One region of the Cetobacterium sp. genome, then DNA from elsewhere that is predicted to be linked to it. Evidence: riboswitches for the same ligand, from Rfam matches in the RefSeq annotation. Region 1 holds a riboswitch; each other region holds the start of a gene.
What was found. A riboswitch is a leader RNA that binds a small molecule or an ion and turns the genes downstream of it on or off. The one in region 1 is predicted to bind cobalamin.
Positions count from the first base shown of each region.

Region 2: linked by a shared signal. The riboswitch ahead of ACWI69_RS01085 (cobyric acid synthase) and the one ahead of ACWI69_RS00750 (hypothetical protein) in region 1 are both predicted to bind cobalamin.
Region 3: linked by a shared signal. The riboswitch ahead of ACWI69_RS04470 (TonB-dependent receptor) and the one ahead of ACWI69_RS00750 (hypothetical protein) in region 1 are both predicted to bind cobalamin.

Region 1 covers NZ_CDRRQU010000002.1:41,531-48,887, reverse strand. The annotation lists gene ACWI69_RS00765 (class I SAM-dependent methyltransferase) at 1-743, shown strand, start outside; gene ACWI69_RS00760 (DUF302 domain-containing protein) at 871-1,332, opposite strand; gene ACWI69_RS00755 (FAD-dependent oxidoreductase) at 1,365-2,723, opposite strand; gene ACWI69_RS00750 (hypothetical protein) at 2,896-3,300, opposite strand; cobalamin riboswitch at 3,396-3,569, opposite strand; gene ACWI69_RS00745 (HAD-IIA family hydrolase) at 3,636-4,415, opposite strand; gene ACWI69_RS00740 (MgtC/SapB family protein) at 4,424-4,936, opposite strand; gene glpQ (glycerophosphodiester phosphodiesterase) at 4,951-6,021, opposite strand; gene ACWI69_RS00730 (TRAP transporter large permease) at 6,036-7,322, opposite strand; gene ACWI69_RS00725 (TRAP transporter small permease) at 7,322-7,357, opposite strand, start outside.
Region 2 covers NZ_CDRRQU010000003.1:13,532-20,888, reverse strand. The annotation lists gene ACWI69_RS01125 (alpha/beta fold hydrolase) at 1-22, opposite strand, end outside; gene ACWI69_RS01120 (calcium/sodium antiporter) at 84-1,004, opposite strand; gene ACWI69_RS01115 (MATE family efflux transporter) at 1,018-2,373, opposite strand; gene ACWI69_RS01110 (flavin reductase family protein) at 2,444-3,121, opposite strand; gene ACWI69_RS01105 (DUF6693 family protein) at 3,284-3,445, shown strand; gene ACWI69_RS01100 (YMGG-like glycine zipper-containing protein) at 3,531-3,890, shown strand; gene ACWI69_RS01095 (diol dehydratase small subunit) at 3,918-4,151, shown strand; gene ACWI69_RS01090 (hypothetical protein) at 4,214-5,752, opposite strand; cobalamin riboswitch at 5,948-6,125, shown strand; gene ACWI69_RS01085 (cobyric acid synthase) at 6,252-7,357, shown strand, end outside.
Region 3 covers NZ_CDRRQU010000012.1:30,876-38,232, forward strand. The annotation lists gene ACWI69_RS04450 (tRNA1(Val) (adenine(37)-N6)-methyltransferase) at 1-382, opposite strand, end outside; gene ACWI69_RS04455 (PSP1 domain-containing protein) at 393-1,358, opposite strand; gene ACWI69_RS04460 (hypothetical protein) at 1,427-2,377, opposite strand; gene ACWI69_RS04465 (ABC transporter substrate-binding protein) at 2,374-3,228, opposite strand; gene ACWI69_RS04470 (TonB-dependent receptor) at 3,287-5,164, opposite strand; cobalamin riboswitch at 5,191-5,358, opposite strand; gene ACWI69_RS04475 (methylated-DNA--[protein]-cysteine S-methyltransferase) at 5,477-5,953, shown strand; gene putP (sodium/proline symporter PutP) at 5,946-7,357, opposite strand, start outside.

The DNA.
Region 1 (7,357 bases):
CCGAGTATGAAAATCAACAAAAATATAGAAAATGGAATTTAATAGCAGAAAAGCTTCCAGTAAAAAGTGATGATATCGTTGTAGAACTTGGTTGTGGAACAGGTAGTTTTGCAGAGATTCTTTCCAAAAAAGTAAAAGAAGTTATAGCTATAGACTTAAACAAAAATTTACTTGAAGTATTGCGAAATAGAAAAATCTCTAATGTAACAGTTTTGCAAAATGATATCTCTAATCTGGATTATATCTCTAAAGAAATTGATGGGATATTTTCCAGTTTTGCTGTTGCTTATTTTCCAAACAAGATGGATTTAATATTTAAAACTTGGTTTGATAAATTAAAAAGTGGTGGATGGCTTGCAATCATTGAAATTGACGATCTTTTACGAGGACACGCTCCATTGTCTAAAAAGACTCTAGAGAACTTAACTTTTTTTGAAAAAAATATAAGAGATAGAGGGATTTATGACTTTAGAGCAGGAAGAAAAATTTTGCCTAAATTAAAAAAATTAGGAATGGAGATTTTACTTAGTGAGAATTTAGAAGATTTAGAATTAACAGGATCGGGTGTAGTCTCTAGTGAAGTTTATACAATGTGGGAAAATAGACTCAATAGATTATCATTCGATAACTTTTTTCAAGACGAAGAGATTGAATCGATAAAATCTGAATTTTTATCAATTTTAAAGGACACTAGACATATTAATCAGAGCAAAGTTAAATTTATTATAGCAAGAAAATACTAAGTTTTTGTCAAATTCATTATTTTAATAAAGGAGCTGTAGATAAATAGTTGTCTACAGCTCAAAATTTTAAAGAGTAAAAAATAGTGGTTAAAAAAATCTCAAAAACCTTTTCTAATACATTTCTATATTAATCTTTAGCGATTGTTTTTTCTGCCAATTTATTTAAAAAAGTTTCCATTTTTAGAATAATATCATCATTTTCTAAATTATAATCTTTAGCTATTTTTTGTATATCTTGGAGTTTAATTTCAGTCTGATTGTGTTTATTTACAGAGATCAAAACTTTTAATGGCAACTCAATTGCAACTTCAGGTCTTTTTTGCATTAATAGAGTTCCTACTTTAGGAGAACCAAAAACAATAACGGTAGTTTCTCCTAAGTCTAAATTTACTTTTTTTGCATTTAAAGAGTGATCAAATTTGGCAAATACAGGTATATTCATTTTTTTTAACTCATTTTCTATTCTTTCTACAGTTACATTAAAAGAATATGGACTAATGTAATCAGTTTTGATATTTTTTTTTGGTGTTTCTTGTGTAAAAATTGATAAAAAAATTAATAGTTGCATTAATAAGACTCTTTTAATCATAGTTTTCTCCTTGAATATCTAATCTATTTATCTTAAAAATCAAATAAATCATTTAAAGCTTCACTCATAGTTGGATGAGTAAATACGAAATCTCTTAAATAAGTATATTCTTTATTTTCTTTTATTGCCATAGCTACTACATTAATTACTTCACTAGATTCAGTAGAATATAACGAACACCCTAAAATTCTACCATTCTTCTCATCTACAACAGCTTTTAAGACACCTCTTTCATCTCCTAAAATTTTAGCTCTTGGTATTGTTGATGCTTTAATTACTTTTGTTTTTACTTTATACCCCGCATTTATAGCCTCTTTTTCAGAAAGTCCAACTTTTGATAACGTTGGTGAAATAAAAACAGAGTATGGAATTATATTTCGGGACTTGGTTGTCATAGTTTTATCTCCAAAAAGATTATTTTTAATTATTCTGAAGTCATCTAAAGATATATATGTAAATTGAGCTCCTCCTTTAACGTCACCTAAGGCATATATGTGAGGTACATTTGTTTGTAAAGTATTATTGACTAGAATTCCCTTTTCAGAATAATTGATACCTGCATTTTCAAGCTTTAAGTCATCTATATTAGGAACTCTACCCACGGCTATAAGTACTCCATCAACTACTATTTTATTCTCTTTTTCATCTTGATTGAAAACAATTTCTACTTGATTATCAGAATAGTTACTCAATTTTAAAACTTTGCTTTTTGATAATATTTGAATTCCTCTAGTTTTAAAATTTTCTTTAACTTCCTCTCTAATTTCCATCTCCTCTCTTAGAAGAATATCTTCGTTTCCTTCAAGAATAATTACTTCGGAGCCAAAATTATTATAGATAGAAGAAAATTCTAATCCAATGTAACCTCCACCTATCACAGCTAATTTTTTAGGTAATTCGTTTAACTCCATAATAGATGTACTAGTGTAAATATTTCTTGTTGTTTTAAGTCCATCTATTTTGGGAATAATCGTTTTGGAGCCTGTATTTATAAATATTTGATTACCATTTAAAACAATTTCGTTTTCATCCTCTGTCACACTAATGATATGCTCAGATTCAAAAGCTCCAATCCCAGTGTAGATATCAATATTTTCATGTAAATTTAACTTATTATAGTTAATTTCTCTTAACTTAGATGTTAATTCATCTTTTTTTTCAATAGCTTTTTTAAATTTTTTATCAACTTTTTGAGACTCTTCAACAAGAATTTTTGTGGGGATACATCCTACGTTTATACAAGTTCCTCCATACATTTTTTTATCTTTTTCAACTAGAGCTACTTTTTTTCCTTTATTTGCTAAAAATCCAGCGAGAGTTTTTCCCCCTTTACCAAAACCAATTATAATAGCATCATAATTTTTAGCGTTTAAAATATCACATTTTTTCATAATAACACTTCCTTTTTATATCTAATTTCAATACATTTAGAATACAATTTTATTCATGACTTGTAAATTAGTTACAAAAAAGTAACTACCAGGAATTTTCAAAAAATTAAAACACGCCCAAATTTAATCTTAAGGCGTGTAGTATTAAACAGTATTATTTTTATTTTATAAGTCAATTTAAAGATTTATTTTCGGATATATTTAAATTATTCCTAATTTTTTTCAAGCTATCCAAAAATCTATTTTTTCTATTTATATAATACACAACTTGTCTTTTCCATGGATCAACTTCAAATAAATCTTTACTTAAAGAGTAGTAATATTCTTGACAAAACTTCATGTACTCTTTATAAAAAACTTTTAGATTAATGATATTCTTGTATTTTTTTAAGTAAAATAATAGTAACTGTTCTTGTGGTGTCATCTTTATAATATAGTGTAAAAACTCTTCCGATCCACTCATTGCAGACAGATTTTGTTCTAGAAATTTTGTTAAGTCTTGATAAGTTTTGAAAGTATGTATAAACTTATCAAATTCTTTAAATTTATTATAATCCCATTTTAAGTCTTTCCTCATCTCTCTCACTCCCTTAAATGTAGAGAAGAAGACAAAAAATCTATCGAACATTAAAGTCCATTAGATTTTATTACACACTTGTCCACTCCTAACAATTTTTGTGTAGTTTTTAGGTAAGTCTCCTGACTTAGATTCGCTTTACTCCTGCCCTTCCCAGATTTTCTTCCAGTGGTTCTATGCAGTTTCATCCTCATTACAGTAGCGGAGGCTGTGTAGGATTTACACCTACTTCCTTGTTATGCCTAAGCACCTAAAAACTTTTATTTAGTTTCATAGTAATTTTATATCTTATTTTAAATTATTTGTCAAATAGTTTTAACTTCAGTCTGGTATTTTTAATCTATATCAGCTACACTATCTAATATATATGTTGGTTTATACACACTCTTACTGTCCTTTGTGGCTTCTCCTGTTAAAACAAGTATTGTGTCACAGCCATTGATATACCCTGAAGCTATATCCGTATATAATCTATCTCCTACTATAACAGTTTCTTCTTTCGATAAATTCAAATTTTTTAGTGCATAATCTAACATGACTTTTTTTGGTTTTCCAAAATATTTTGGTGTTTTCTTTGTGCATAATTCAATTATATTGCAAATAGCTCTACAGTCTGGTAAAAATACTCCACCTTCCACTGGATAAACCAAATCTTCATTTGCCGCTAAGTACTCTACATTCCCATGTAAAAGTTTACAGGCGACCTCTAATTTTTTATAATTCAGCTCCGAGTCGAGTGTTACCACAACTATATCAATTTCAGAAAAATTGAACTCATCTTTTTCATCAAAAATTTGGATTCCCATCTCTTTACAATACTCTTTAAACTCTTTTGTTCCTACCATGAATATTTTTCTATTTTTACAGTTATTTGCCAAGTAATCTGCCAAGACAACCCCAGCAGTTATTATTTCCTTCAGCTCAGCTTCAACTCCCAATTTTTTAAATTTTTCAATATAACTTTTTGGATTATTAGAGGAATTATTTGTATAAAATCCTATCTTTTTTCCACACTTTCGTAGCTCCTCTATCTTCTCCTTAGCCCCAGGAATTAAAATATTTCCCAAAACTATTGTTCCATCTACATCAAACAAGTATCCTTTGTAGTCTTTCATCTTAATTTTTACTCCTTTTTTACCAACCTATTTCTAGTTGCTTTCTTATTTCTTACCATAGTTATAACTTTTCTTTCAAGTATTTTCATTACTATCAACGTTATAACTACAATTAAAAAAACTGCTGTAGATAGAAATACGAAACCATATCCAATAGCTAAGCCAATAGCTGCTGTTATCCACAAGGTAGCTGCTGTTGTTATCCCTGAAATTTTATCATTTGAATAAACTATCACTCCTCCGCCTATAAAACCTACCCCTGTGACAACTTGAGCTGATAATCTTGTGATGTCTAATTTATAACTTTCTATGAGACTAGGATGTGTAGATATTAAACTTATTTGTCTTATTAATAATTCTTCTTGCAAAAGGGCAATAGTTGTAGCTCCTAAACAAACTAGTATCAAAGTTACAAAACCTGCTGATTTATTTTTTAATTCTCTTTCTAACCCTATGCAGCCCCCAAATATTGAGGAGACTATTAACCTAAATAATATTTCTGTCAGTCTCATCCCACTCATAATACATCCCTCATCTATAATTTATTTTGATTTGCTATAAATTGAACTCCTAAGTCTGGAAAATCTGTAAATACTCCCGTAGAATTGGTTTTATTAAATATAATCTCAAACATTTCATCAATATTGTCTACATAATTTGGTAGAGCATCTTTCCTAACTGTATAAGGATGTAACTCGAGTCTATTGTCTCCAATATATTGAACCAAAGGAGTTACCTTAATATCTCCCTTTTTAGACTCATTTTCATCAATTAACATATACCATGCTGGCCCTATTCCATCAGCATACTTTGCTAATTCTTTTATACCTTCTGGAGTAAACATCCAATCATAATCATAATTTACCCATTCTCCATTTTTATTTTTTTCCATAGTTTCATTCCAATCAGTATATGCAACTAACTGAACCAATTTTAAATCCATTCCCATTTTTGGCATGAGCTCATTTTTAATTCTTTTTAATTCATTAAAATCAAAAACTTGGAAATAGATAGGATCATCTTTACTTGTATAACCATAGTTTTTCAGAATTTCTAAAGTTTCTTTAGCTATATCCTTTCCTTCTTGATGATGTAACCAAGGAGCTTTAATCTCTGGGTATATTCCGATTCTTTTTCCTGTCGTTTTTTCTAATCCTTGAATAAACTCTAATTCTTCCTCTAAAGTGTGAATTTTAAATGTTGATTTCCACAGAGGAAATCTTCCTTCATAGACCAATTTTTCTTGATCATTTTCTACTTTAAAATTTTCAGTCATGTTCAAACCTTTTATTTCAGCTAAAGTAAAATCCATTACGTAATATCTGCCACCTTTTCTTGCTCTATTAGGATATTGTTTGGCAACATCTGTGAGTTGGTCTAAAAAATGATCGTGTATTACAATTACTCTATTGTCCTTAGTCATAACTAAATCTTGTTCTAGATAATCTGCTCCTTGACCAAAAGCCAAAGCCTTTGATTCAAGTGTATGTTCTGGTAAATAACCACTTGCTCCTCTATGAGCTATTATAATTTTTTTATCATTTTGAGAAAAAGATGTTAAAGATAATCCCACTATACTGAGTGCTAATAATATTTTTATGTTCATCTAACCTCCACAGTCTACATTAATAAGTTTGGTATATACAATGCTATTGTTTCTGAATAAGTTAAAATAGCTAAAACAACTAATAGTGCTAAAATAAACGGTAATACTTCTTTCACAAATTCATCAAGCTTTACACCGACTATGGTACATGTTGTGAACATCATTGACCCAAAAGGTGGCGTTATTCCTCCAATCATAATATTAACAATTAGTATTACTCCGAATTGTATTGGATCTATTCCAACCTTTAGAGCTGCTTGTACTAAAAGTGGAGCAAGAATTACAAGGGCTGCTCCCCCCTCTAGAAACATTCCAACAAAAAGTAAAAGTAAGTTAACTATAAAAAGTAACATATATCTATTGTCTGTGAAGCCAACTAAAAGGTTTGTTATCATTTGAGGAATTCTTTCCAATGTTAAATAGTATCCAAAAACTTTTGCTCCGATTATAAGAAGCATAACAGAACCTGTTCCATAGACTGTATCCTTTAAAATAATTGGTACGTGTTCCCATTTGAGTTTTTTATACACAAAAACTCCAACTATAAAACAAAATAGCACAGCAACACCTCCAGCTTCTGTTGGAGTGAAAAGTCCCATACGCATTCCTAAAATAATTCCAAAAGGAATTAAAAGTGCCCATATAGAGTCTTTAATTTGGATTAAAATTTCTTTTATTGTTGCTCTTTTATCCCTAGTTGAAGTATACCCTCTTTTTCTAGAGATTATATGTACTACAAACATAAGGGCAATTGTCATCATAATTCCAGGAGTATATCCAGTTAAAAACATTTTAGCTACTGAAACATTAGCTATTAATGAATAAATTATCAAATTTGTTCCTGGAGGGATTACTGGACTTACTGAGGAAGAAGCCGCTGTAACTGCAGCTGAAAATGGTTTTGAAAAATTTCTTTTTACCATCTCTGGAACCAAAATTTTAGATTGCATAGCTGCATCTGCATTTGCTGAACCTGAGATTCCTCCCATCATAGCACTCAATATTACATTGACTTGAGCTAACCCTCCAATCATATGACCTGTTAAAACTTCTGCCATTTTCATCAGGCTTGAACTAATTCCTGAAAAGTTCATAACGGATCCTACCATTATAAAAAATGGAACAGCTAAATATGGGAATGATTCGACAGAAGTTACAAATTGTTGAATAACCATATTGACAGACATTATATTGTTCTGAAATATAAAATAGTACAGTGATGCTCCTATTAGAGCAAAAGCGATAGGTATATTTAAGAAAAATAAAATAAATAAAATAATAACTGGTATAAATGCTTCCATTATATCATCACATCCTCTATTTGCTGTTCAAACTC
Region 2 (7,357 bases), on a different contig from region 1:
TACCATGTATTATTTGAACAATTCCGATAGCAGATTCACAATTGTTATAGATTATTTCGATTTGAATCGCCTCCTTTTTTCTCCTATCTGAAAAGAGAATATAAATAAGTCGAATAGATTGTTAAAAATAGAAGACCATGGATTCTATTTAATCTATAATTTCTTAAAACAAATGCCAAAAGAAGAACGGATGCAACCATATTTAGAATTAAATCTATAAACGCACTGTTTGGAACATTTATAGGGGTGATAACAGCTGATATCCCCAAGATGAAGAATGTATTAAAGATATTAGAACCGACAACGTTTCCGATAGCAATATCAGTATTTTTCTTAAGGGCAGCAACTACGGAGGTCGCCAATTCTGGTAAAGATGTTCCTAAAGAAACAACTGTAATAGAGATTACTCTTTCGGAAATTCCAAAGTTTCTAGCAAGATTGACGGCGGAATCAACAATGAATTTTCCTCCAAAAACTAGAAGAATAAATCCAAGGATTGTTACGCCGATAGCGATAGGTAGAGAGTAATTTTTTACTTCTAGCTCGCTTTCTTCTCTGTTTATAACAGTTAGATAGGTGTTATACATAAGAAATAATATGAAAAAACCTAGTAGGATAACTCCATCAAGTTTACTTAAAATTCCATTTTTAGATAAAAGATACGTTAAAACTGAAGCAAAAACTGCTATTGGTATTTCAAATTTGACAGTATTTCTAGAAACAGTCAGTGGATAGATAATAGCTGTAATTCCTAAAATAACAAGGATATTTATGACATTACTTCCAATAACATTTCCTAAAGTAATAGCAGATTTCCCATTTAGGGCTGAAATAACGTTTACGACAAGCTCTGGTGCAGAAGTTCCAAAAGCTACAATTGTAAGTCCAATAACAATATTCGGAATGTTGAATCTTTTAGCTATGACAGAAGCACCATCAACAAGATAATTCGCTCCCAAAACTAGAAAGATAACTCCAATAAGTAAAATAATTAAAGATAACATAATTCCTCCTGAGTTAAACTAAGCTTCTAATCCATTTATATGACATAACACGTGGATAAGTTATTGCACATTTGACAAGCTCTTCTAAACAGATTATGAAGTATAAAGTCGTTATAGATAGTTCAGGGATGAAATGAATAGCTGTGAAAGCCATAGGAATTCCTATAATCCAAATTCCAATCATCTCAGTTGTGATCGCATAAACAACGTCTCCACCACCTCTTAAAGTACCTATTACCTGTATAATAGCATAAAATCTTGCAGGAATAAAGAGTGCCATTATTTTTAAAACGGCAATTACATTTTTAGCAGTTTCGGGAGTTATTTTAAATATTCCTGCAAAAATAGGTGAAATAAGGTAGAAGATGATACCGATAACTACTCCCAAGAAAACTCCAAATTGAGAGATTTTTATAGAAAGAAAGTGAGCTTCCTCTCTTAAACCAGCACCAATTTTATTTCCAATGATTATAGCTGAAGCAGCTCCAATACCAATACCAAATATATTAAACATATTATTGACAGTAATTGCAATTTGCATGGTTGCAGTAGCATTAACACCGAGCTTAGCATAAGCAATGGAATAGGTTGAAATTCCTAAAATCCACATGATGTCATTAAAAATAACTGGAGAGGCGATTCTAAAGAACTCATTTAATTTTTTTATAGATAGTTCTTTTAAACTATGAAATTTTGTGGCAATAACATTGTTGTAGTTATAAATCATAAATAAAATAAAACTAAGCTCCATAGCTCTAGAAATAGTTGTTCCTAAAGCAGCACCAGCTACTCCCATTTTAGGAGCTCTCAATTTACCAAATATAAAAATATAATTTAAAAGACCATTAAAAGCAATTCCAACAATACTTCCATACATAGGTAATTTAGTTTGTGCTGTACTTCGTAAGGCCATTGAATAAGCTAGAGTTATAGATGATAGAATATAGCTTACAGCAACAATTCTTAAGTAACTAATCCCTAAGGAAGTAACAACTGGGTCATTTAAAAAAATATGGATTATATTTGCCGGAAAAATAAATGCTACTGCAGCAAATAGAATAGAGACTCCAAGGGAGATTATAAGAGATAAATCCAAAAATTCATGGATTTTTTTTACATCTTTTTTACCCCAAAGTTGGGACATAAAAATAGAAGCTCCCATTCCGATACCAGCTACCGAGTAGAAAAAAATCATATAAAACTGGTTGGATAAGCCAACTGCAGCAATTTCGCTTTCTCCAAGTTTTCCAACCATAATGTTATCAAGAAGATTTAATGATGCTGTGATTAAACTTTGTAAAATGATGGGAATGGCTAGAGCCATTAACATTTTAATAAAACTTTTTTCGAATTTAAACTTTTGAAACATACGACACTCCTTTTGTAAATTAAAGAGCAGATGGGTTATAAGCTGCCCATCTGCTCTTTTATATTGTATTTTATTTTTTCTTTTTAATTTTTCCCTTAATTTTTTTTCTAGGTTTTTTCTTGTTTTTTTCATCTTTGTATTCTGTATAAGACTTTATATGTTTATATTTTTCTATTAACAGGGGATTTTTAGCAACAGAGAAACCAAACTGACCGATAGGTTTTTTAGACATTGGAAAATACTCACCATGACAGTAGTTAATTAAATTTGCCCATTCAAAATGAATCTTACCCTTTTCATCAATAATATTTTTATTGATATGAGAACCAACCACTTCAGCTAAAAATAAATCGTGAGTTCCAAGAGGTATAATTTGTTTAACCTTACATTCAATGTTTATAGGAAACTCCTCTAAATATGGTGAATTAACATATTCTCCGGGCTTAGCTGTCAATCCAAGATGTTTGATTTTATCGACCTCTCTTCCAGAGATAACTCCACAGTAATCAGTTTCTCTCACTTGGAAAGTGTTAGGTAGGTTGACTGTGAATTCCATTGTTTCTTTGATGTATTCGTACGATAATCTCTCAGGTCTAATAGAGATAGAAAGCATGGGAGGATTAGTACAAATAGTACCAGTCCATGCAACAGTAAATGCATTATTTACTCCATCTTTATTTCTAGATGTTATAATTACAGCAGGAACAGGATTTAAAACTACACTTCCTTTAAATAGTTCTTTTGTCATTATGATAGCTCCTTACTTCTCTTTTATTTTATCTCTTTATTATACAATATTAATTATTTAATGTCTATAATATCATACGGATATTTAGAAAAATCTTGTAAATTTAAAAGAAAAAATATATTATTATAGAATAAGATAATAAATAAAAAGAGGTGAAGAAAAATGGCAAGAAGATTAAGATGTGATGTAGGATTTGCAGATAGTTTGTTATTTTTACTGGGATGGACAATTTTAGTCATAATAACTTTTGGCTTAGCCTCTCCATTCTTTTTATTCTCCCTTATAAAGTTTATGATAAATAGAACTGTCATTGTGGAAGAATAGCAATGAATATGAAAGCTATTAAATAGGGACTTAAATAATTAAAAAATATTAAAAACATCAAAGAACTATTAGGAGAGGAGTTTATATGAAAAAATATTTAATATTATCAGTTTTATCAGTAATGATTTTATCAGGTTGCTCAAATGTTGGATCGAATACAATTGGATCAACAACAGTTGGAGCAGGTGCAGGAGCACTTTTAGGGCAAGCAATAGGTGGAGATACAGGAGCTACTCTTTTAGGGGCAGGAATAGGAGCAGCAGCTGGAGCTTTAGTTGGTTCAGTTCAGGATCAAACACAAGCTATAAAAGATACTAACCAACAACCATATTACAATAATCAGCCGCAATACAACCAGCCACAATATAATCAACCATACTATAACAATCAGCCACAGTATAATCAACCACAATACAATAAACCTTACTATAGTCAGCCTTATTAAGAAGAACTCCAGTTGAAGGGGATAGAAATGAATTCAAAAACTACAAGTAGAAAATTGTCGGGTAATATCGTATTACAAAGTGTTTTGGATGAAAAAATATTGGAAGTTTATAGTGCTCTAAGAGCTAATAGACTATCCAAAGAGGAACTCTTAGCTATGGCTGACGAACTTGAAAACGAATACGGTGCGATAGTGAACGCTAACTTTGTTAGAAGAGCTGTAGTGTTTTATGAGATGAAAGGAAAGCTCAGAAAGGACTAGGAGTAAAAAAGGTTTTAATGAAAAAATGTAGCCCTGTTAGGAGCTACATTTTTTTATAAATTTTATTTCTTAGTTGATATACAAAACGAGTCATACTCCTTTGTCAGTAACTCTTTTACTTTTTCTTTCATGCTAGATAATTTTTCATCTGGTATTGAAGGAGAAATTATTTTAATAGCTTTAACGTATCTATCTAAAATTTCATCTATTTTTTTATCAACATTTGCCTTATTACTTTCCAAATTTTCAGGAGTCATAGTGGATAAGAAGCTTGTTAAAGCCTTATATGAAGTGTCAGTTGTTGACTTTATTAAAGTTTTTGTAGACTCAATTTTATCAGCAGTTATATTTGAACTAATATTTTTCATATCTTGTTCAACTTGGTCTAAAGATTTTTCAATCATATTTAAAACAGAAACATAGGCTTGATTATCTCGATTATTCGCAGTAGTTTCCACTTTAGCAACAGATTCCTTCAAGTAGCTTAAAATTTTAGCTTCTTTAGCTGTAAGAGTCGCATTTCCAGAAGTTATTTTATCAAGTAATGATTGAGCAGAATCTAAATCAGTTTTAAGAATATTTATAAATCCAAGTTCCAAATCTTTAAAATGTTGTGGTGGAACTTTATTCTTAATCTCATCTATAATATCTTCAATATCTTTAACAATAGTAGCTAATAAATCACTCAATTGATTTTCAATTTCGACAATTTTGCTAGAATCTATATCTTTTAATATTTGCGGTACGATAAAGTTTATATTGTCTAGTTGTAATTTGGTGATAGTGCTAATATCTTTTAAATTTTCTGAATTACTTTTTTTAGTAATACCTTTTAAAACAAATATATGCTCTTTGATAAACTGAATAATTCTATCGTTGATCAATGATAAATCTTCTGAGGGAATAACTCCTGCTAAGTTTGTAAAAATTTTAGTAACTTTATCAGATGTATCCATACCCAAAGTTTTTAATTTTTTTTGGATTTCCAAATAGGAATCTTCTCCTAAATCATTTTTTAGTGGCTCAATCAAGGAATTAAAAGCAGTTATATTGTTTTGATAGAAACTCAGAACTTCGGCTTCTATAGTTTTTTCCTCACTTTCAAAAGTGCTGTAGCTTTTTTCACACTCCTCAATAAAGTTTGTTAAACTTTTTTTGAAGAAGTGTTTCAATTCGAATGACACTATTGGGTGAAAACGATACTTACTTTCCAACAGTGTTGTTTCAAGGTGAATATTACATTTATTATCACCTATTGCAGTAAGGTGTAAATTAGTTTCTATTTTGAATTTATCGCCTTCTGTAAGTATAAAATCTAATCCTTTATTAGCTTGAGGTTTTTTTAGATATAGTTTATGTGTCGTATTCCCAAATGTTATGTCTAAAAGAAATGCTTCGTCATCTACAGTAGCATTAACTTTTGTATTTAAGATATCTTTTACCTTGAGATCTTCGTAAGATTTGCTTGAATTTTTTGCTCCAACTAGCCATTTTTTAAAATTTTTAGGATTTAAAGCGAAAAGTTCTGCAAACAACGGAGGTACATTGATAATCCTATCCTCTACGATAAGAGGTTGTTTACTTGTTTTAACATCGTTCATACTTAACCACTCCCTTATAAAAAATTAATATGTTACATTTAATCTACAAATAAAAATTAAAGTTTCTTTTTTATTATTAAAATTTATTTCTATAGATTTATTTATATAAAATATTAAGCGATTATAGTTTAGTTTTTAAACATAAACCGTTAAAAAAGATTGACTTGTACATAATCATTATGTATAATTATGATAAATATGTATATTGTTTATGGTTCAATAATTTGATTAAAAGGAAAGTTGAGTGAAAATCTCGCACGGTCCCGCCACTGTAAGGAGGACGAAATTAGACTAAGCCACTGTAGTTTTTATGGGAAGGCCTAAGAGTAGGATGAATCTGAGTCAGGATATCTGCCATGAATATAAAAGAAAATATAAAATCTGCGGTGAACAGATTTGTATTTAGAACTGTCAATTTCAATTCTAATTAGCAATATTCTATTCATTTTCGCAATTTTTATATTTCCGATAAACTTCATAAGTTAGGAGAAATGATATAATGAAACATAAGAACATAATGGTTGTTGGGACATCTTCAGGTGCAGGGAAGAGTATAACAGTTACAGGGTTATGTAGAGCATTTTTTAAAGATGGATATACTGTTTCACCTTTTAAATCTCAAAATATGGCATTGAATTCGTATATAACAAAAGAAGGACACGAGATGGGGCGTGCACAGGCACTTCAAGCAATGGCGTGTGAAAAAGAAGCTCATTATACTATGAATCCAATTTTATTAAAGCCTACAGGTGATAGGAGAATTCAAGTTATTGTCAATGGAAAATCTATCGGCAATATGGGAGGCCTTGAGTACGGAAATTACAAATCGATATTAAAAAAAGATATAATTGAAGCCTATAATACAATTAAGATTAAGAATCAAATATGTGTTATAGAAGGAGCTGGAAGCCCGGTAGAGTTAAATATAAAACAGGATGATATAGTGAATATGGGTTTAGCTGAAATGGTGAATGCTCCTGTTATTTTAGTTGCAGATATAGATAGAGGGGGCGTCTTTGCGTCGATATACGGAACTATATCTTTGATGGAACCAGAGGAAAAAGCTAGAGTAAAAGGTGTAATCATAAACAAGTTTAGAGGAAATGTTGATATATTAAAGCCGGGACTGGAAAAGATAGAGGAACTGACAGGGGTTCCAATTTTAGGAGTCATGCCATACTTTGAGCTAGACATAGAGGACGAGGATGGAGTAACAGAAAAGTTTAGTAGGATTAAATCAAAAAAAGGAGATATAAAAGTTTCAGTTATAAAACTTAAACATATATCTAACTTTACAGATATTGATGCTTTACTAGCAAATAAGGATGTAGATGTTAATTATGTGACGTCATTTCATGAGTTGGGAGATGAGGACTTGATAGTCATACCTGGATCTAAAAATACAATAGATGATTTAAAAGATATAAAAGAAAAAGGAATTGCACAAGAGATTATAAAAATTTCTCGAAAGGGAACTCCTATTATTGGTATATGTGGCGGATTTCAAATTTTAGGAGAAAAAGTATTGGATCCCTATGGAGTGGAGGGAGATATAAAAGAACTACCGGGATTGGGACTTTTAGATATAGAAACTACAATGGAAAA
Region 3 (7,357 bases), on a different contig from region 1:
TAATCTCCTTGCCATCTAAAACCATATAGGGGGGATTTGAAATTATATAATCATAGGTATTTCCTTCTCGAATATCCTTTACATCCATGTTTATAATTTCTATTCTATCCTCTAATCCATTTCTTTTTACATTTCTTAGAGCTAAATCTGCAACTTCTTTTTGAATCTCAACCGCTTTTATCTTTGATACTTTATTTTTAGCACATAATAATACCGGAATTATACCGTTTCCTGTTCCAATTTCCAATATCTTAGAGTTTTTATTTCCATTGAAAAAATTAGCCAATAAAACTGCGTCAGTTCCAAATCTGAATCCTTCTTTCTTCTGAATTAAAGTGTACCCTTCACAAATAGTGGCTATATCTTCATTTTCAAAAATCATCTCTTTTTTACTACTCCTTTTCTAAAACCTTATGTTGTAGCTCCTCTGTCGACAAAACATTCTGTAATTTTTTTGCTTCTTTTTTATTAAACTTTATCTCGTCAATAAAAACTTTCATAATTCCTTTTCCTTCAACATCTACATATAAGAATCCATTCAATGGACTTATACTTGTTACTTTTCCATCTCCTTTTGGAGTCTTAACAAGTTGATTTACCGCAGGATAAATTCTTAAAGCCTCTTCATATTGTTTATATTCGTAGTTGATACAACAAAGTAACCTTCCACATACACCCGATATTTTCGTTGGATTTATTACTAAACCTTGATCTCTAGCCATCTTTATCGATACTGAATCAAACTTATTTATAAATGTTCTACAACATAACTCTTTTCCACATACACCTATATTCCCAAGTATCCTTGCTTCATCCCTAACACCAATCTGCCTTAGTTCTATTCTCAGCTTAAATATATTTGCTAAATCTTTTACTAAATCTCTAAAATCAATTCTGCCTTCAGCTGTAAAATAGAATATCAACTTTGTTTTGTCAAAAGTGTACTCTGTCTCTATTAATTTCATAGGTAATTTATGATGATTAATTCTTTCTTTACAAATCTTAAATGCCTCTCTAGCCTCTTTTCGAAGAACCTCATATTTATCAATTTCTTCTTCACTAGCTTTTTTTATTACTGGTTTTAATGGTAATACTAATACTCTTTCAGGAAGTTGCATTGGTCCACCATAAACAATCCCAATCTCTTTCCCTCTGACAGTGTCCACTATCACCTTGTCTCCCTTTTTGTATTCCACTTCATCTACGATCTCAAAACTGTATCTCTTTTTAGTAGTTTCAAACATCACTCCCAATATATTGTACAATCTATTTGGATCTGATACTATCTCTTCTTGAACTTCCTCTTTTATTACAATCTCATCTATATTTTTATCTATATCTAAATTTCCTTGTGTCATATAACCTCCTACGAAAATCTCAACACTCTATATTATAAAGTATATCATATTTTTCATCTTTTAAAAATTTATTTTACATAATTTAATTGTTCTCTAACAACCTCTTCTAAATTGTCAATAGACGAAAAATTTAATTCTAAATTTATATACTTTAAGTTTGGCAATACATTCAGTATTGATTTTAAATTTCCTTTATAAATTTTATGAGGATCAAGTTTTTTCATATGTTTCCATTCAATTTTAAATTTTTCCTTCCTGTCTCCTTTTTCCCAACTCTCTATCTCATCAGAAAAATCTTTTTCTGAGTAATTAATAAAATCTATTGCATTTATATGAACACCATACACAAATTTACCTAGTTCTCTCAACTCTTTAATTTTTTTTAGAATATATCGGTCTGCATCTTGAAAATTATTTATATTTTTTTCTGTACATATCATATGGGATAAATCCAAAAGAAAACCTTTATTTTCATATTTAATTTTCTCAAAAAAATATTTTGTTAATCCATAGTCTTTAAGCGTCAACCCCGGCCATGGTAGATTTTCAAAAAGGAGTAATGGTCCCTCTCCTTTAAAAACTTCATTTACTATTTTTGATGTTTCATCCAATACTTCCATAGAAGTATAATCATAGTCAAATGTAAAAATATCCTTAGGTCTCACGTGTGAAACATGAAAAACTAAATACTTCGCCCCTATTTTTTTTGCATCTTCAAACTGCTTTTTAAAAGTTTCAAGTAAAATATTTTTTTTTAAAGAACGATAATAGTTTAATACCCCCTCATCATTATAAAAATCTTCTCTAACTTTCTCTCTCTCCTCTTTCCAAAACTCTAACCAAGTAGGGTAATATAGCAAATGTACTCCTTTTATAGGATACTTTTCATAGCTTTCTAAGGGCACATGATCTCCTATTATCGTCTCTATCCCAGTCACTCCCTCTTTTTCTAACGCTTCATATATCTTGAAAAATTTCTTTTCCTCTCCATTTTTTGGAACAAAACTAAAACCTATCATTGTGAAAGCACTTCCTTTATCTGTCTTAAAGATTTTAAAACTCTTGGTGATGGTCTGTTGATACCCTCATCTATAACATATATTCTCCCATTTTTTACAGCATCTATCTCCTGCCATTCAGCTCTATTTTTTATCTCTTCAACAATCTCCTTTCTATCCTCTCCAATAAGTATAACTTCAGGATTTTTTTCAATAACAGATTCCAAAGTTGGTGAAATCCATCCCTCTTGATCTCCAAATATATTATGTCCACCAGCATTTTCAATGACATCATTTAAAAATGTTTTATTTCCAGTTGTGTATATTGGATTATTTAAAATTTCAAAATATACCCGTTTTTTTGATATTTTATTCTGTATTACTAATTTCTCCAACTCTTTTACATATCTATTTTTTAAAATATCACTTTTTTCATTTTCATTTAAAAGGCTTCCTATCTCATCTATCGAATTTTTGACCTCCTCCAAAGATTTTGGTGTTTTCATCACGTAGATAGGAATTCCTATTTCATCAAATACCTCTAGACTCTCTTTCCCTTTAGACAAACTATGTTGAGAGGTTATAACCAAATCTGGCATTAAATCAATTATTCTCTCTTCGTTCAATCTATCTGTGTTCAAAACTCCTTTTCCCTCTAACTCTTTAGATATTTTCTCAGAATATATATCTACTCCCAACAAAATATTAACTAATCCCATATCCACTATTATCTCCGTGTTGGATGGAACTGTCGAAATTACTCTCTCCACTTTTTTAGAAATTTCAACCTCTCTTCCAATGCCATCTACAAATATCTTTGAATATCCCACTGAAAATACGACTATACTTAATACAAATATTTTTCTTAACATTGTCCACCTCTTTTATAAAAAATGCTCTTTCCATATCTTGAAAAGAGCATTTTCTTAATTAAAAACTGTATTTAAAACCTATGTAATAATTTCTTTCTGGTGCTGGGTAATAGTTACGAATTTTACTGTAACTACTGTATCCTACATAATCATAGTATTTTTCATTAAAGAGATTATTAATTCCTGCATTTATAACTAATCCATCTTGAAAATTATACATAAAAGTCAATCCACTTAATAAGTAACTGTCAATCTTTTCTCTTTCGTTAGCTTCATCATTGCTATCATAAGCTTTTCCGTAATATTCCCAAGAGTTATTTACACTCAATTTCTCATTAAATCTATAGTTAAAATTTAAAACCCCTTTAATATTTGGAATACCTGGAATATCTTTCCCCTCTTTAAACTCCGTTTTCATATAAGTTATTGATTCTGAAACTGTCAATTTATCGAAATAGTGCTCTAAAGAGAATTCAACTCCTTTTCTTTTACTTGTTCCATCTAAATTCCTATTTTTATTAAACTCATCATTTTTATTTGCTCCATAAAAAATTTCATTTTCTGTTTCTATATAAAACACTGAAGTTGAAATATACGTATTTCCTAAGAAATCTTTCATTCCAATTTCATAAGTTTCTGTCTTTTGAGGATTAAATTCTCCGTCCCAAAAATTTAGCTCGTCAGTATTTGGCGCCCTAAATCCTTTTGTATAACTTATATATGTAGAACCTGAGTCTGAATATAGATAACTTCCTGTAAGCTCTATCGCATCTTCTTTGAATTTCTTTGTTGTAAGTGTATCTCTTTTATATTCAATATCTTGTTTTCTATATCCTTGAGTAAATCTGAACTTATCAATCGTATAACTATTTACTACAAACCCACCTAGAGAGTTCTTTTCAGATTTTCCATTTCCATAAGCAAAATCTTTCGTCTCTCCCTCATAAATATCTCCACCAAATACAACATAGCTATCATCTAAATATGAGTATTTAAGTTGTGGTTTTAAATATTTAACCTCTGTCTTATAGTTACTTCCATTTGAAGAGTAATTTTCATGAGCATACCTTCCTAATAATTTGAACTCTAAATCAGAATTTATGTTATATAGATAATCTCCTACAAAATTATTTTTCTCTGTTTTTCCATCAATTCTCCACGCATTTGGGTTGGAGTGTGTTCTATCCTCATTAACTTCATCCTTGTTTAACGCTCCCGGCGCTTTAAAATCATTCTTTGAGTAGTTATATTTAACTTTTAACTCCCCTTCATCAAGTTTATATCTGCTTCTAAACCCAAAGCTTTCCAAATTATCTTTAGAATAGTCTCTATATCCATCTTTTTCTCTTCTCAAATAATCTACTTCTACTAAAAATCTTTCTCCTATTTTAGTACCGTATGTAACTTGCTGTTTTTTTAATCCATACGATCCTATCTCACTATTCAAACTTCCATAGTTTTTCCTATCTTCTGGTGCTTTTGTTATAATATTGATTGTTCCACCAACCGCTCCATCTCCATATAAAACCGATCCTCCAGAAGGTATCACCTCAATCCTTTCAATACTATTAACTGGTATATTACTTGTTTGATATCCAGATAAATCTATTGAATTAATTGGTGCTCCATCAACCAGTACTATAACATTTGATTTTGCTGTTGCCCCCTGACCTCTTACATCAAAAGCAGCGTCTGTCCCACCCATCTCTTTTACAATGACACTTGATACCAATTTTAAAGCTTCTGCTACTGTTTTAGCTCCTCTTTGTGTTATCTCTTCGCCTGTTAATACAGTTACATTTCTAGGTATACTTGCCACCGTTGTTTCCGTATTCTCACTTGTTATAACACTCTCATCTAGCTTTATAACCTTTTCTTGTCCCATTGTTAAAGTAGATGCAAGAAGTAAACCAATAATATAAAATCTTTTTTCCATTTAATTTAATCCTCCCAAATCTGTCACTCGCAGTTTATTTTATGGCAGGTATCCTGACTCAACTTCCTCCTCCAATAGCCCTTCCCAGTTTCCCAGTGGTTCATCTATTTTTGTCCGTTTTACAGTGGCGTGACCGTTTAAGCTTCTCACTTAATTCCCTTTTAATTTATAAAACCATAACGCCTTATTATACTATAAATACTTTATTTTTAAAAGTTTTAAACAATAAATGAACAATATATATTTTAAATTAACCTTGATTTATTTATATTTTTTTAGTACAATTTTAATAAAGTTTTTGAGGAGAGTTGTATGAAAAATATTATTCCAGGTTTTTTCTATATTTTTGACACTCCATTTGGTTTACTTAAAATCGAAGAATTAAATCATGAAATTATTAAGATTGAGCTCAATAATCCTACTTCAAATAGAACTTTTAAACTTACGAGCTCTTTAGCTCAAGCTTCTAAGGAGATTTTGGAATTTCTAAATGGACGTCGTAAAGAATTTACTTTTAAAATAAATCCCATTGGAACAGAGTTTCAAAAAAATGTTTGGAAAGCTTTACTCGATATTCCATACGGTGAAGTTAAAACATACAAAGATATTGCTATCGCTATCGGTAATCCTAAGGCGTGCAGAGCGGTAGGTTTAGCAAACAATAAAAATCCTATTCCCATAGTTATTCCTTGCCATAGAGTTATTGGCTCCAATGGCAAATTGACTGGATATGCCTATGGCTTATCTCTAAAGTCTCATCTACTAAATTTAGAAAAGGGTGCTAAGTAACTTTGCACCCTACACTAACTATACTTTTAAAAATCACTTTTTCTACTATATAAACTGTGATTAAGTTACTAAAAAATCCTGGTAATAGTTCATACATATAACTGTCTAACCCCAAAACTTTCCACATTAAAAATACAAACATTCCAACCAAAATTCCTGCCAGAACACTTTTATTATTCACATTTTTAAAATAAAGTACCGATATTATTGCTGGTCCAAATATTGTTCCAAACCCTCCCCAAGCATAAGCGACCAATGATAATACTTTAGCATTTTGATTTAGCGCAAATAGTAGTGCCAACAAGGCTATCACTACTACACACAGCCTTCCAACCCACATAATTTCTTTATCAGAAACATCTTTTTTCATATATCTATAAAAGTCTTCTGTTAAGGTAGTTGATGAAACTAACAGCTGGGAATCTATTGTTGACATAATTGCAGATAGAATTGCAGCTAATAAAACTCCCGCTACCCAAGGATTAAATAGCTCTTTTATCATATAAATAAATATTTTTTCTGCATCCCCTCCCAATTCTGTAACATTTCTAAAAAGAGAAATTCCCAAAAGTCCAATCGCTATTGCCCCAACTAAAGAAATAATTACCCATATCATGGCTATTCGTCTAGATTTTTTTAACTCTTTTACATTCTTTATACTCATAAATCTGACTAAAATATGAGGCTGTCCAAAGTACCCTAGTCCCCATGCCAATGAAGATAATATTCCTAAAATTCCTATACTTTCTCCATTCTGTTTAAATATATCCAATGAAATTCCTTTTAACTCAATTCCTTGTTTAATTGTTTCCATGTCTCCAATTTTATAATAAGCAGCCAAAGGAACCGCTATTATAGCTATAAACATCAAAGCACCTTGAAAAAAATCTGTCCAACACGAAGCCAGATATCCCCCCATAAATGTATACATAACTATTGTCACTGTACCCACTACAACGGCAACTTTATAATCGATTCCAAGTATCGATTCAAATAGTTTTCCTGCTGCGACCAACCCAGAAGATGAATAAATTGTGAAGAAAAACAGTGTTCCTAAAGCTAAAACTTTCCTTATTGTTCCTTTGTCATCTTTTAATTTTTTTTCTAAAAAAGTTGGTAAAGTCATTGTATTTTCTATTTCAGTTTCGACTCTAAGTTTTGGAGCTATAAACTTCCAATTCAAATATGTTCCCACCGTTAAACCTACTACAACCCAAATTTGTCCAAATCCCGAAAGATATACTGCCCCTGGTAATCCCATTAATAACCATCCACTCATATCACTAGCTTGTGCCGATAGTGCAGTTACCCAACTGCCAACTCCTCTACCACCTATCAAATACTCCTCAGAACTGGAAGTCTTTCCATAAAAATAAATTCCTACTCCTATTAAAAATAACAAAT